2 regions of the Pseudarthrobacter sp. KH_020_B genome follow, and region 2 is predicted to be linked to the other one. Evidence: predicted binding sites of a transcription regulator. Region 2 holds the regulator's gene; the other holds the start of a gene.
The links. The regulator HrcA, encoded in region 2, represses chaperone genes, less so after heat shock. The targets are predictions, from matches to a motif close to TTNGCACTCGNNNNNNNCGAGTGCNAA.

Region 1 (6,377 bases), 760 kb from region 2:
GATTCCGAACGGCAGAAGAGCGCCTGAGACAAACGCGGTCAGCAGCGCCAGAACACCCACGAGGGCGAGCCCTGTCCGGCCATAGCGGATCCGGAAGGCGCCGCCCGTCGTCGCACGTCCGGACGTTTCCGTTGCGGTTTCGGGGCTCTTCCTGATCTCCATGGCTTTCTCCTGCTGGGCGGTGATGTTCAGTACCATCCCGGCTCTCGGTTCCGATGATTCAATGGCTGGTACTTCCGCCAGGAAGTCGCCGGCGGCCTGGGCCTGGTGCCGGCGGTTCCGCAGAACGTAGGGCGCCACCCACACGATCCAGAGCACAACGGCAACCACAAGGATCACTGAGCTGCTTAGGGGGAAGTCCACAATCAAAACCGTATGAGCATTAGGGCAGCCGCCCCCGCATTAGCCACGGTGTGTCGCCGGCAACGTGGCAATTCATTGGATTTATGACCTTGGAAGTACGCAAGCCAGGTTCATGCGCGGAGCGTCAGGTCCGGGAGGCAAGCCACGGCGTGAGCAGCCCCTCCGGAACCTCATCAGCGGTCAGCGCGAAGGACCGGTGGTCCGCCCACTCCCCGTTGATGTGCAGAAAGCGTGGACGGTAGCCTTCGTCGCGGAATCCCAGCTTCTCAACCACGCGCAGGCTGGGGCCATTCTCGGGCCGGATGTTGATCTCCATCCGGTGCAGGCCGAGGGCCTGGAAACAATGGTCCGTGGCCATGGCCACTGCCGTGGGTGCGATGCCATGACCGGCGCGCGCCTGGTCAACCCAGTACCCCAGCGTGGCCATCATGGCCGAACCCCACACAATCGAGGACACAGTCAGCTGGCCAACGATGACCGGGGCAGCCAACATGGGCGTCCGCTCAGTGATCAGGAACGGCAGGGCCGTCCCTTGGGCGGCCTGTATTTTCAGGGACCGCACCATCTGCCGGTAGTCGGGCAGCGCACCGCCGGGTGCCGGGTTGGATGCTTCCCAAGGCGCAAGCCACTCGCTGTTGCGCCCCCGGACCTGGGTCCACTCCTTCTTGTCCCGGTAACGGATGGGGCGCAGGATCAGGTCGCCGCATTCGAGGGTCACGGGCCAGATGGGTCCGGGGCGCACGGCAGCTATTTAGCGAGGCCGGCTGTGAAGCCCGGCAGCCACTCCCTCAGGCCGGGACCGAGGTCGTCGCTGTCGATGGCGAGCTGGACGCAGGCCTTGAGGTAGCTCAGCTTGTCACCGGTGTCGTAGCGGCGGCCGCGGAAGACCACTCCGTAAACTCCGTAGCCGTCACCTTCGCCGGCCGCCAGCTCCTGCAGGGCGTCGGTCAGCTGGATTTCCCCGCCCCGGCCCGGGCCGGTGTGCTCGAGCACGTCAAAAACCGTGGGGTGGAGGACGTAGCGGCCGATGACGGCCAGGTTTGAGGGTGCCTCGTCCACGCTGGGCTTTTCGACGAGCTTGTTGATCCTGACGTAGCCTTCACCGTCGATCTCCTGCACGTCGGCGCAACCGTAGGCACTGATCTGGGAGGGTTCCACCTCGATCAGGGCCACCACGGATCCGCCGGTCTTGGACTGGACTTCGATCATGGTGCTGAGGAGTTCGTCCCGGGCATCGATCAGGTCATCGCCCAGGAGGACGGCAAACGGTTCGTTGCCGACGTGCTGCTTGGCACGCAGTACGGCGTGGCCCAGGCCGTTGGGATCACCCTGGCGGACGTAGTGGATGTCACCGAGGTTGCTGGCTGCCTGGATGGACTCAAGTTTGGCCAGATCGCCCTTGGCTTCCAGGGTGTCCTCCAGCGAAGGAACCCTATCGAAGTGGTCCTCCAGGGCACGCTTGTTGCGTCCCGTGATCATCAGGATGTCGTTAAGGCCAACGTTGACAGCTTCTTCAACCACGTACTGGATGGCCGGCTTGTCCACCACCGGGAGCATTTCCTTGGGCATGGCTTTTGTGGCGGGCAGGAACCTGGTGCCGAGGCCGGCAGCGGGAATAACGGCCTTGCGTACTGTCTGCTGAGTGGTAGTCACTGGACTAATCTAACGGAGGGGCTGACCATTCAGTAATTTTTGGTGTCGCCTGGGCCAGCGCGGCGCAGACGCTGCAACGGCCACCCTGAACGGCAAAGAAGGAGCGGCATGTCTCAAGTCAGCAGTGAAGCCAAGGCGGACATCCGCGCACGCCATCGTGCGCGCCGCGCCGCGACGGACGTCACCCAGCGCGACGCGGCGGGCGCCGCCCTGGCGGTCCACGGCGCCGCGTGGGCCGAGCAGCTGACCGGCGGGACGCCATCGACCTTTTGCGCCTACCTGGGGGTAGTACCCGAGCCGCCCACGCTTCCCCTGATCAGCGAGCTTCACCGGCGTGGCCACACCGTCCTGCTCCCTGTCTGCGAGCCCGGCCGCAGGCTGAGTTGGACGTACTGGACCCCCTGCGTCGAGTTTGTCCGCAGCCGCTATGCACCGGTGCTGGAACCTGCCGGACCACGCCTTGACCTCGGCATCATGGCCTCAGTTGCTGCACTCTTCATCCCGGCCACGGCCGTGGACAGGGACGGCAACCGCATTGGCCAGGGCGGCGGCTACTACGACGTCCTGCTGGGCTCCCTGGCCGGGGACGGCCTTGAGATCCCGTTTGCGGCCGTCGTCTTCGATTCCGAACTGCTCCCGGCGGGAAGCATTCCCGCCGAAGACTTTGACCGGAGGGTTCCGGCTGTCCTGACGCCGTCAGGCTTGATCCGACTGCCTGACCCGGACTGACGGAGGGCTACTTTCCCGGGGTGATAGAATTGGCACTCAGGCCCTGCGACTGCTAATGGACGATTTCCGCTCATGACGGCACAGGACCTCTCGTTTGCCCCAGAGGAGGATCAGCAGTGCCCACTTACGCCTACGCCTGCAAGGATTGCGGCCACGCCTTCGACGTTTTCCAGTCGTTCACTGACAGCACCCTGTCGTCATGCCCGGAGTGCCAGGGCGCCTTGCGCAAGAAGTTCAACAGCGTGGGTGTGGTCTTCAAGGGCTCCGGTTTCTACCGGACCGACTCCCGGGACGCCAAGGGAAGCACCGTTTCGGCTGCCCCCTCCGTCCCCGCCGCCGCACCGGCGCCTGCCACGGCCGCTGCCGCCAGCTGACCTCCGGCCTAAAAAGACGTACGACGCCGGCAACGCGGTTGTCCACATAGGCACCTTTGCTGCTGTCGGACTTGGTTGCCGGTACGTAGCGTGGGTCCCATGCCCGCAACCCTCTTTCGTTCCAGCCGCGGCTCCGCCCCGCCGGGACGCCCGGTCCGCCGTCCGCTCCCATCAGCACGCACCCGGGGCGCGCGCGGCCACAGGCTGTTGTCCTGGCTGGGCCGGAACCGGCGCCTTGCGATAGCGCTCCTGCTCTGCCTTGCTGCCGGGATCACTGTCCATCAGCTCACTCCCCCGCCCGCCGATACGGTCTCGGTGTTGGCGGCTGCGCGGGATCTCCCCGCAGGCACGGCCTTATCAGCCACAGACCTCACGGCAACGAAGATCCCGCCGGGCATGCTGACCGCCGGGTCCCTGTCCGACACCAGTGAAGCCGCGGGAAAACAACTGGCAGCCCCTCTGCGGAGGGGCCAACTGGTGACGGATTCCCTGCTGCTGGGACCGGGCCTCCTGACCGGAACGCCTCCGGGCTCCGCAGCCGTGCCCTTGAGGATGGCCGACCCTTCCTCCATCCAGCTGGTATCGCCCGGGCAACTGGTCAACGTGGTGCTGACCGGGGCGAACGGCTACGACCAGCAATCCCCGTCAGAAGTACTGGCTTCATCCGTTCCCGTCCTCTGGACGTCAGGACAGGGCGGCAAGACGGGTCAGTGGTTAGGCACCGCCGAGACCGACGGGCTGATCGTCGTGGCGGCAGCCCCGGAGCAGGCCGCCCGGCTGGCGGGGGCCTCCACACAGGGCAAGCTGTTTTTCGTCCTAGTGGGACCTGAGGGCGGGGCCGGGTGACGCCGTGGCAGCCTGGAGGTCAGCCCCAGTGCGGCGGTTTGTTTTCCTTCAGCCAGGCGTCGTGATCGTTATCGGGGCCATCGCCCCAGCGCTTCGGGTCATCCTCGGCAGCCTTGTTGGGCAGGATGCCTTCAGTCCCTGGCAGCTGGCGGTCCGGTACAGCGGCCTTGCCGTTTGCTGCGCCATCCGCCTGGCCGTTACCGTGCGTAGCTGCCTGATCGGCGTTCCGTGGCGTCACAACAACCGCCTCCTCACTGGCCAGGCTTCCGGCCTGGTCGTCGTACCTGTCATTTTCTGCGTTCCCCAGCGCCAGCGCGTCCATGTCCTCGTCAAAGAATCCGCCCGAGGCCGTGCCCCGTCCGGGCGGCAGAACATTTTCAAGGCCCAGGTAACCCGCGATCCGATCCGCGCAGGCGGACGGGTCCGTGAAGACTTCGATGGTCCACAGCGGCATGTACCGCCAGCCCATCCGTTCCAGCAGCTGCGGACGGAGCCGGCTCCGCTCACGGACACTCATGGTGCGGTACTGCTCGGTGCCATCCGATTCGATGGCCACCGGCCGCGGTATTTCGGCGTCGTCCTGACCCATGGTGCTGAGCGGGTCTGCAGCGGCCACCACGTCAATCACGCCGTCGTACTGGTGCCAGACGCGGGCGCCGCGGGCACGCAGCCTGTCGCCAAGATCGGCCACGAGCGGATCGGCTCCCAGCGCCTGCTCACTGGCGGCCGCACGCGAGGCGGGCGTTCCGAGGTCGGTTTTTCCCGCAATCTCGCGGTTGAGGAGCTCATAGAAGTCCACCGCGCCGTAGGACAACCGCGTGAGATCGAGGTCTTCGGGCTGGAAACACGTCAGGACGTGGAGCGAACGCCGGGCACGGGTCATGGCCAAGGCGAATTTTTCCCGCCCGCCCTCAGCGGACAGGGGTCCGAAGTTGTGCAGCGCCCGGCCATGCGGGGTGCGCCCGAACCCGGGCGAGAAGATCACGTGGTCACGGACCAGGCCCTGTGCCCGCTCAAGGTCAACCACCCGGAACGACTCGGATCCTGCGCTGAAGAAGCTGGCCAGCCCCGGGTGGTTCGGGAGCTGAAGACGGATGGACTCACCGATCCTGGCAGCATGGCGCAGGCTGGCGGTGACCACTGCCAGCGATGTGCGCGGCCGCGTCCGGGCGTGCTCGAAGACCAGCTGCACCACGCGGTTAACCTCGGCCACCACGGATTCGACGCCTTCGTGGTCGGCACTGGGCAGGCCCGTGCCGTCGGGCAGGTACTCAACGAGGAGGGCCCTGTCCAGTCCCGTGGCTGACTGTCCCTCGGGGAGCCTGCGGAGGGCGCCGTCGTAAGAGTTCTTGCTCAGCTGCAGGACCAGATCCTCGTCAACCGCGCGGTACACAAAATTCAACCGCCAGACAGGCAGGATGGCAGACAGCGCCGAGTACGCGCTTTCGACGCGCTGGTGGGCCGCTTCACCGGCGGCCAGCCGCTCGACACCCACGGTGAAAGTCCGGGGGCTGGCAATCTTGGCATCGCCGAAAGCTATGACCTGCCTGGCCCGGGCGATGGCCGGCAGGACGGCCTGCACCGATGTCGCCTCAGCGTCCAGGATGACTACGGCGTCGAAGTGCTGTTCGGCCGGCAGGAGCCCGGTCATGAGGTACGGGCTGACCGACCAGACGGGCACCAGCATGGGGACCAGTTCGGGGGCCTGTGCCGTCAGCGCGGCGAGGGTAACGCGGCCGTCCTTGAGCAGGCTCCTGAGCAGCTGGGCCTGGCGAGGGTGTTCCGCAAGCGCGGCCCGCCACCGTTCGGACAGGTCCCAGCGCAGGCGCGCCGCGCCGCTGGCAATATGGGCGTTGTCCGCGAGCCGGTACTCGGCTTCAAGCTGCCGGAGCGCGTCCCCGTCGGACATAGCCAGGTAATCGTCGCCGCTGATCATCGCTTCCAGCGCGGACTGCCACCAGGCTAGCTCGAGCTCGGCTGCGACGGACTCCGCGGGAACCTCCCGGTCCGCAAGATCGGCGAGGAGCTCCCCCAGGCCGTGCTCGCGCATGTTTTCCACGAGCAGCGTGCGCTCGGGCAGCGTTTTCAGCGTGTGCGTGTCGGCCACGAGCCGCTCCAGCCGCTCCATGAGTACCTCATAGCGGGCCGCGGCCAGCGAGCCGCCGGCTTGGGTGTGCCGGAGGGCCTCCCCCAGCTGGGTCAGCTCCCGGTCCAGCGACCGGTACATCACGTTCATTTCGGCAAGGCCCGAGGGGACGGCCGGGTGGCGCTGCGAGGTGGCGTACCCGGACCAGAGGGCCCGCTGGTCCTGCACGAGCACCAGCGAGCTGTGGAGATCGGTGATGTGGACGCCCGGACGGACGTATTCTTTCGCGACGCGGCGCAGGCGCGAACGCTGCATGGACGCCATGT
Region 2 (6,377 bases):
GGACCACGTCCGTGTCGTCCAGGATGGTGAAGTTCACGTCCTCGATTCCCTGCAGGATCTCTTCCACGATCCGCAGCCCTGACCGGGTGCCGAAGGGCAGGTCCACCTGGGTGACGTCTCCGGTGACCACCATTTTGGACCCGAAGCCCAAACGCGTGAGGAACATCTTCATCTGTTCCGGTGTGGTGTTCTGCGCTTCGTCCAGGATGATGAAGGCGTCATTGAGCGTGCGCCCACGCATGTAAGCCAGCGGCGCCACTTCAATGGTCCCCGCAGCCATCAGGCGCGGGATGGACTCGGGGTCCATCATGTCGTGCAGCGCGTCGTACAGCGGGCGCAGGTAGGGATCGATCTTGTCGCTCAGGGTGCCCGGCAGGAATCCCAGCCGTTCGCCGGCCTCGACTGCCGGCCTGGTCAGGATGATGCGGCTGACTTCCTTCTGCTGCAGCGCCTGGACAGCCTTGGCCATCGCGAGGAACGTCTTACCCGTGCCTGCAGGGCCAATCCCGAAGATCACCGTGTTCGCGTCAATCGCGTCCACGTAGTTCTTCTGGTTCAGGGTCTTGGGCCGGATGGTCTTCCCCCGGCTGGAGAGGATGTCATGGGTGAGGACGTCCACAGGGTTCTGCAATGACTGGCTGCGAAGCAAGGAGACGAGCTGCCGCAACACCGCGGGGCTGATGACTGTTCCACGGGCAACGAGGCCGCGCACTTCATGCAGCAGCCGCATGATGCGGGGAACTTCGGTGGCAGGGCCGCTGATGGACAGTTCGTTTCCGCGCACGTGGAAGTTAACGGACGGGAACTGATCTTCGATGTAACGCAGGGCCTCATCATGGCTGCCGAGCGATTGGACCATCTGATCGGAGTTGTCAAAGAGAACCACCTCCGTCCGGACACCGGGAAGGGAATGTGGGAATTCTCCGGCGGCGCGGTCAGTATTGAGCCGGCGCTTTCCGTTCGCTGATTCAGTCATGGTGCTGGCCCGCAGGCCCGTGGTCTCCTCCAGTTCGAAATTTAAGTGCCGCCGGCTGCTGCGTGACCGGGGCTATTGCCGAGCACGATGGAGCCAGCGGAGTCCTTCCATCTTACGCCAGGAGGCACCTTCCGGCAGCGCCCGGCGGTCTCCGGCAAGGCCGTCCGTCGCCGGCTTGCTGCGGGACGGTTGGCGTCATTAGGTATCAACTTCATATCGGGCTCATATCGTTCCCGTTGCAGTTGGGCCGCCGGCCCGGATTCGGTCCATTTGGCGGAGGTGGCTATGCGATGCTGGAAATCAAAGCCGTCCGGGGACCGGCTCACGAGGCCCAAGCCTCACTATTTCACAGCCAGGAAGGACAGGGCCACGAGAGTGCCGGAAACAGCGACCCCCCTCACTTCCAAACGCGCCGCGCCGCGTTTCCGTCCACAACGTCTCCTGGGTCTACTGCCAGCATTCCTTCTTCTCACCGGTTGTATCGCGGGCCCTAGCCCTGAGCCCAACCTGACGGCAAACGCCGGCCCGGCCGCCACGGGCTCCCCCATGGCGCCCTCCACCAGCGCGCCCCTGGAAACCACACAGTCTTCGAATAAGGCACCGGTGTACTGGATCGGACGAAGCAACAACAACGCGTTCCTGTACCGGGAATTCCGGGACGTGCCGGAGCAGGAGAATCCCGTGACGCGCGCCCTGCGGGCCATGATGTCCGAGAAGCCGCTGGACCCGGACTTCTTCACGCCCTGGCAGAATCCCGAGAAACTCGCCTCGTCCATCTCCGGCAAGAACGTCATCACCGTCGACGTCTCGGAGGATGCCTTTAACAGCAATCTCGATGCCGACATGGCCGGCCGTGCCATTCAGCAGCTGGTCTTTACCGCTACTGCAGCGGCTGCGAGTTCCGGCCTGATCGATTCCGGCCAGCAGATCCAGGTGAGGATCTTGGTGGACAGCCACACCGATTACGTCGCCTTCGACCACGTGCAGCTTGGCGACCCCATGTCCCGGGCTGCCGGCATGGTGGCGCCCGTGTGGATCATCGATCCGCAGGAAGGCACGGACCTGGCCGGCGGAAGCGTCAAGATCACCGGCCGCAGCACCGTTCCGGGCGGAAAGCTCCGCTGGCAGATCCTCCGGGCCGAAGCCAACGGGAACAAGACGCCCTATTTGACCGGGGAGACCACTGCAGCTGCCGAAGCGGCCCAGTCCGGGGTGTTCACGCTTGCCCTCAGCCTGTCCTCGGGAGATTACGAGCTCCGCGTTTCGCAGGTGGATGCGGCCGGCAGCGGCCAGGAGCTGAATGTCGACACGCGGAACTTCAACGTCCGGTAGCAGCCTTCGCAGCAGGCCTCCTCAGGATACCGGGGCTGTCCAGCGTCCCAGTACGTCGCTCGCCAGAACAACAGCTGCCGGTCCGGCCGTGGATGACCTCAGGACGTGGTGTCCCAGGAGCGCCGTCACGGCGCCGGCGTCGCAAAGCCGGGTGACTTCGCGGGGACTGATTCCGCCTTCCGGGCCAACGATGAGCAGAATCTCCAGGGGCCCGGCGTCCACCTGGGTGGCCTGCCATGATTCCAGGACAGACCGGAGCGGCCGGACCGCGTCTTCGTGCAGGATTACGGCCAGATCCGCCGCCGCCACGGCTGCCGCAAGGCCCGGCGTTTCGACGGCGGCGCGCACCTCGGGGATCCAGGCGCGGCGTGCCTGCTTGGCGGCGGCAGTGACCACGGACTGCCATTTTGCGTGGGCCTTGGCCGCGCGCTCACCCTTCCAGCGGACAATTGATCGCTCGGACTGCCAGGGAACAACAGCGTCGATCCCCAGCTCGGTTGCCGTTTCCACGGCCAGTTCATCGCGGTCCCCCTTGGCCAGTGCCTGCACCAGGACCAGCCGGATGCCGGGCTGGTGCTCCACAACGAGGGCGGAGCATTCCACGGTGAGCTCCGCAGGCGACGCCGAGACAACAGTTCCGCTCAGCCGCTTTCCGGCGCCGTCGGCAATGTCCACCGCCTCTCCGGGAGCGAGCCGTTTCACGGTCACTGCGTGGCGTGCCTCCGGTCCCCGAAGGACAAAACGGGCACCGGGCACCAGCTCGTCCAGCGACCCGGCACCGCTGAAGAAAACGGGATTGCTCACTGCTATAGGTTACCGAACCGGTCCCGCAGCTTGGCAAAGACGCCGCCGCTGGCAGCCAGCTTGCCTTCCGTGAACTGCTCGCCCCGCAGCTTCGCCAACTGCCGCAGGAGATCCTCCTGCGCGGCATCGAGTTTGGCAGGCGTGTCCACCTGCAGATGGACCATCAGGTCCCCACGGCCGTAACCGCGCAGGTGCGTCACGCCGAGACCACGGAGCGTGATGATCTCCCCGGACTGCGTCCCCGCCTTGACGTCGATCTCCTGCAGCCCGTCAAACGTTTCCAGCGACAGCTCGGTGCCCAGGGCGGCGGCAGTCATCGGGATGTGCAGCGTTGCGTGCAGGTCGTCACCGTCGCGGGCGTAGGTGGCGTCGTTGTTGACCCGGAGTTCCACGTAGAGGTCCCCGGACGGTCCTCCGGCCAGGCCTGCTTCGCCCTGCCCGGAGAGCTGGATCCGGGTGCCTGTGGCAACACCGGCCGGCACTTTGATGGTCAGCGACCGCCGGCTGCGGATGCGGCCTTGTCCGCTGCATTCGTTGCAGGGGTCCTTGATGACCGTTCCGAAGCCTTCGCAGCTGCCACACGGGGCCGCCGTCATGACCTGGCCCAGGATGGAGCGCACCGCGCGCTGGATCTGGCCGCTGCCGCCGCAGATATCGCAACGCACAGGGTGGCTGCCTTCCCGGCAGCATGAGCCGTTGCAAGTGGGGCAGGTTACGGCGGTGTCCACTTCGAGTTTACGGTTGACGCCAAACACGGCATCGCGGAGTTCGATCCGGACACTAATCAGCGCGTCCTGGCCGCGGCGGACGCGGGACGCGGGGCCCGAGGAGCCGCCGGCACCGAAGAACGTGTCGAAAATGTCCTGGAACGCGAAGCCCTGGCCGGAGTACCCGCCACCGCCGAACCCGTTGTCGGTGCCGTTCTCGTTACCGGTGGTGTCATAGATCCGGCGCTTCTGCGGGTCCGAAAGTACCTCATAGGCGTGCGTCACGGCCTTGAAGCGGTCCGATGCATCGTCCCCGGGGTTTACGTCCGGGTGAAGAGTGCGGGCAAGCTTGCGGTAGGCCTTCTTGATCTCTTCCCCGGTGGCTTCCGGCGAGACTCCGAGGACGTCGTAGTGGCTGCTCAAAGTTCGTATCTCTTCCTTGTTGTACTGCCGGCCAGCCGGGCTGCCGGGACTGCTCTTCGTGCCTGGACCGTGGTGCTGTTACGGGCCCAGAATTCTTGAAAGGTAACGGGCTACTGCCCTGACGGCGGCCATGGTGGTGGGATAGTCCATCCGGGTGGGGCCCAGCACACCGATCTTGGCAGTGCTGTCAGGTCCGTAGCCCGTGGCCACCACGGAGGCCTCCGCGAGCCCGTCGTAAGGGTTTTCACGCCCGATACTGACTGCCACGCCCCTCGGATCCTGCGCCATGTCGCTCAGGAGGCGCAACAGGACAACCTGCTCCTCGAGGGCTTCCAGGACCGGTCCGATACTGAGCGGAAAATCCACATTGGAACGGGCGAGGTTCGCCGTTCCGGCCATGACCATGCGTTCCTCGCGGCTGTTGTGCGCGAGCGTTTCCAGCCCGTGGGCCAAAGCCTGGGCAGCTGCCCGCTGGCCCGGACTGACGGACGAAACAACTCCCGGCAGCGAGGGGGTCAGCCGGCTCAGCGACGTGCCCGCAAGGGAACCGAGGAAATGCGTCCGCAAGGCCGCGATGGCGTCGTCGCCGAGGTCCTGGCCGACGTCGATCACGCGCTGTTCGACTTTGCCGGTGGTGGCGATGAGGACCACCAGGACCTGCCGGGGCGCGAGCAGGACAAATTCGATGTGGCGGATAGTGGCGCGGCTCAGGTGAGGATACTGCACGACGGCGACCTGGTTGGTCAGCTGTGACAGCATCCTGACGGTCCTGTCCAGGACGTCGTCCAAATCGTCTGCGCCCTCCAGCAGCAACTGGATTGCACGCCGTTCCGCGTGGGAAAGCGGCTTTACCGCTGAAATCTGGTCCACAAACAGCCGATAGCCTTTGTCTGTGGGGATCCGACCGGCGCTGGTGTGCGGGGCCGTGATCAGGCCTTCGTCTTCGAGGGCCGCCATATCATTGCGGATGGTGGCACTGGACACGCCGAGGTGATGGCGTTCCACGAGTGCTTTGGAACCCACTGGCTCGCGGGAGTGGACATAGTCCTCCACGATGGCGCGCAGTACTTCGAGTTTGCGCGGCTCGCTCATACTCCACCTCCATCCGTGGTCACTGCAGGGTTAGCACTCGACATGCCTAAGTGCTAACAGTCTAATATGAGTCACCCCGTTGTTAGCATTGGTACCGCTCCGGGCGAAATTCCGGGCCAGGAACTAGCGGCAAGGCGGAATCAATCCATGCAGTACCAGAACTGGGGTCCGCAGGAGATCACCGCGCCCGTCAGAAGCGAACTCCCTGAGGTTCCCGTGGAACGCGGCATGGTGCTCGAAGACGCCCAGTCAGGCTGGGTGGGGGCGGTGACCCTGGTGGAGAAGTCAGGCGGCATGCATGTAGTGGCCCTCGAAGACCGGCGCGGCAAGTCCCGGTCCTTCCGGCTCGGCTTCGGGTTCCTCCTGGAGGGACAGCCCATCCGGCTCGTTGCCCCGGCGCCCCGGCAGGCTGCCCCCGTGGTTGCCGGCCGGACCGCGTCCGGCTCAGTCCGCGTGGCCGGCCAGCGTGCCCAGGTGGCCAAGGCCAGCAGAATCTGGGTGGAGGGAAAGCACGACGCCGAACTGGTGGAAAAAGTCTGGGGTGACGATCTCCGCGTGGAGGGCATCGTCGTCGAGCCTTTGCATGGCATTGATGACCTGGCGGGGGCGGTGGCCGCGTTCGGTCCCGGCCCGGGCCGCCGGCTGGGGGTCCTGGTGGACCACCTGGTGCCGGACTCGAAAGAGTCGCGCATCGCGGCGGCCGTGATGGCCTCCCCCGGCGCGGCCGGGAATGTCCTGATCGTCGGGCACCCTTACGTTGACGTGTGGCAGGCGATCCGCCCCGCTGTCCTGGGCATCGAACAATGGCCGTTGGTGCCCCGCGGGCAGGACTGGAAGACCGGCATCCTGGCAGCGTTCGGCTGGCCGCACTCCACCAAGGAAGACATCGGGCTGGGCTGGCAGAAGCTGCTGGGCGCTGTCCGCAGCTACGCGGACCTGGAAGCATCACTGCTCGGCAGGGTGGAGGAGGTCATCGACTTCCTGACGGTGCCGTAAGGCGGGTCCGGCTGCTGGCGGCGGCATTTGGTGGCAGAACCAGTATT

Region 1: the regulator HrcA is predicted to act here: its motif matches at 2,775-2,801, upstream of AC3IT0_RS15235 (FmdB family zinc ribbon protein).

The regions. Positions count from the first base shown of each region.
Region 1 covers NZ_CM174506.1:3,301,943-3,308,319, forward strand. The annotation lists gene AC3IT0_RS15215 (hypothetical protein) at 1-339, opposite strand, end outside; gene AC3IT0_RS15220 (GNAT family N-acetyltransferase) at 488-1,105, opposite strand; gene galU (UTP--glucose-1-phosphate uridylyltransferase GalU) at 1,111-2,016, opposite strand; gene AC3IT0_RS15230 (5-formyltetrahydrofolate cyclo-ligase) at 2,125-2,745, shown strand; gene AC3IT0_RS15235 (FmdB family zinc ribbon protein) at 2,862-3,119, shown strand; gene cpaB (Flp pilus assembly protein CpaB) at 3,219-3,965, shown strand; gene AC3IT0_RS15245 (AAA family ATPase) at 3,985-6,377, opposite strand, start outside.
Region 2 covers NZ_CM174506.1:2,537,747-2,544,123, forward strand. The annotation lists gene AC3IT0_RS11630 (PhoH family protein) at 1-976, opposite strand, end outside; gene AC3IT0_RS11635 (GerMN domain-containing protein) at 1,523-2,308, shown strand; gene AC3IT0_RS11640 (16S rRNA (uracil(1498)-N(3))-methyltransferase) at 2,330-3,112, opposite strand; gene dnaJ (molecular chaperone DnaJ) at 3,115-4,242, opposite strand; gene hrcA (heat-inducible transcriptional repressor HrcA) at 4,321-5,334, opposite strand; gene AC3IT0_RS11655 (DUF3097 domain-containing protein) at 5,482-6,330, shown strand.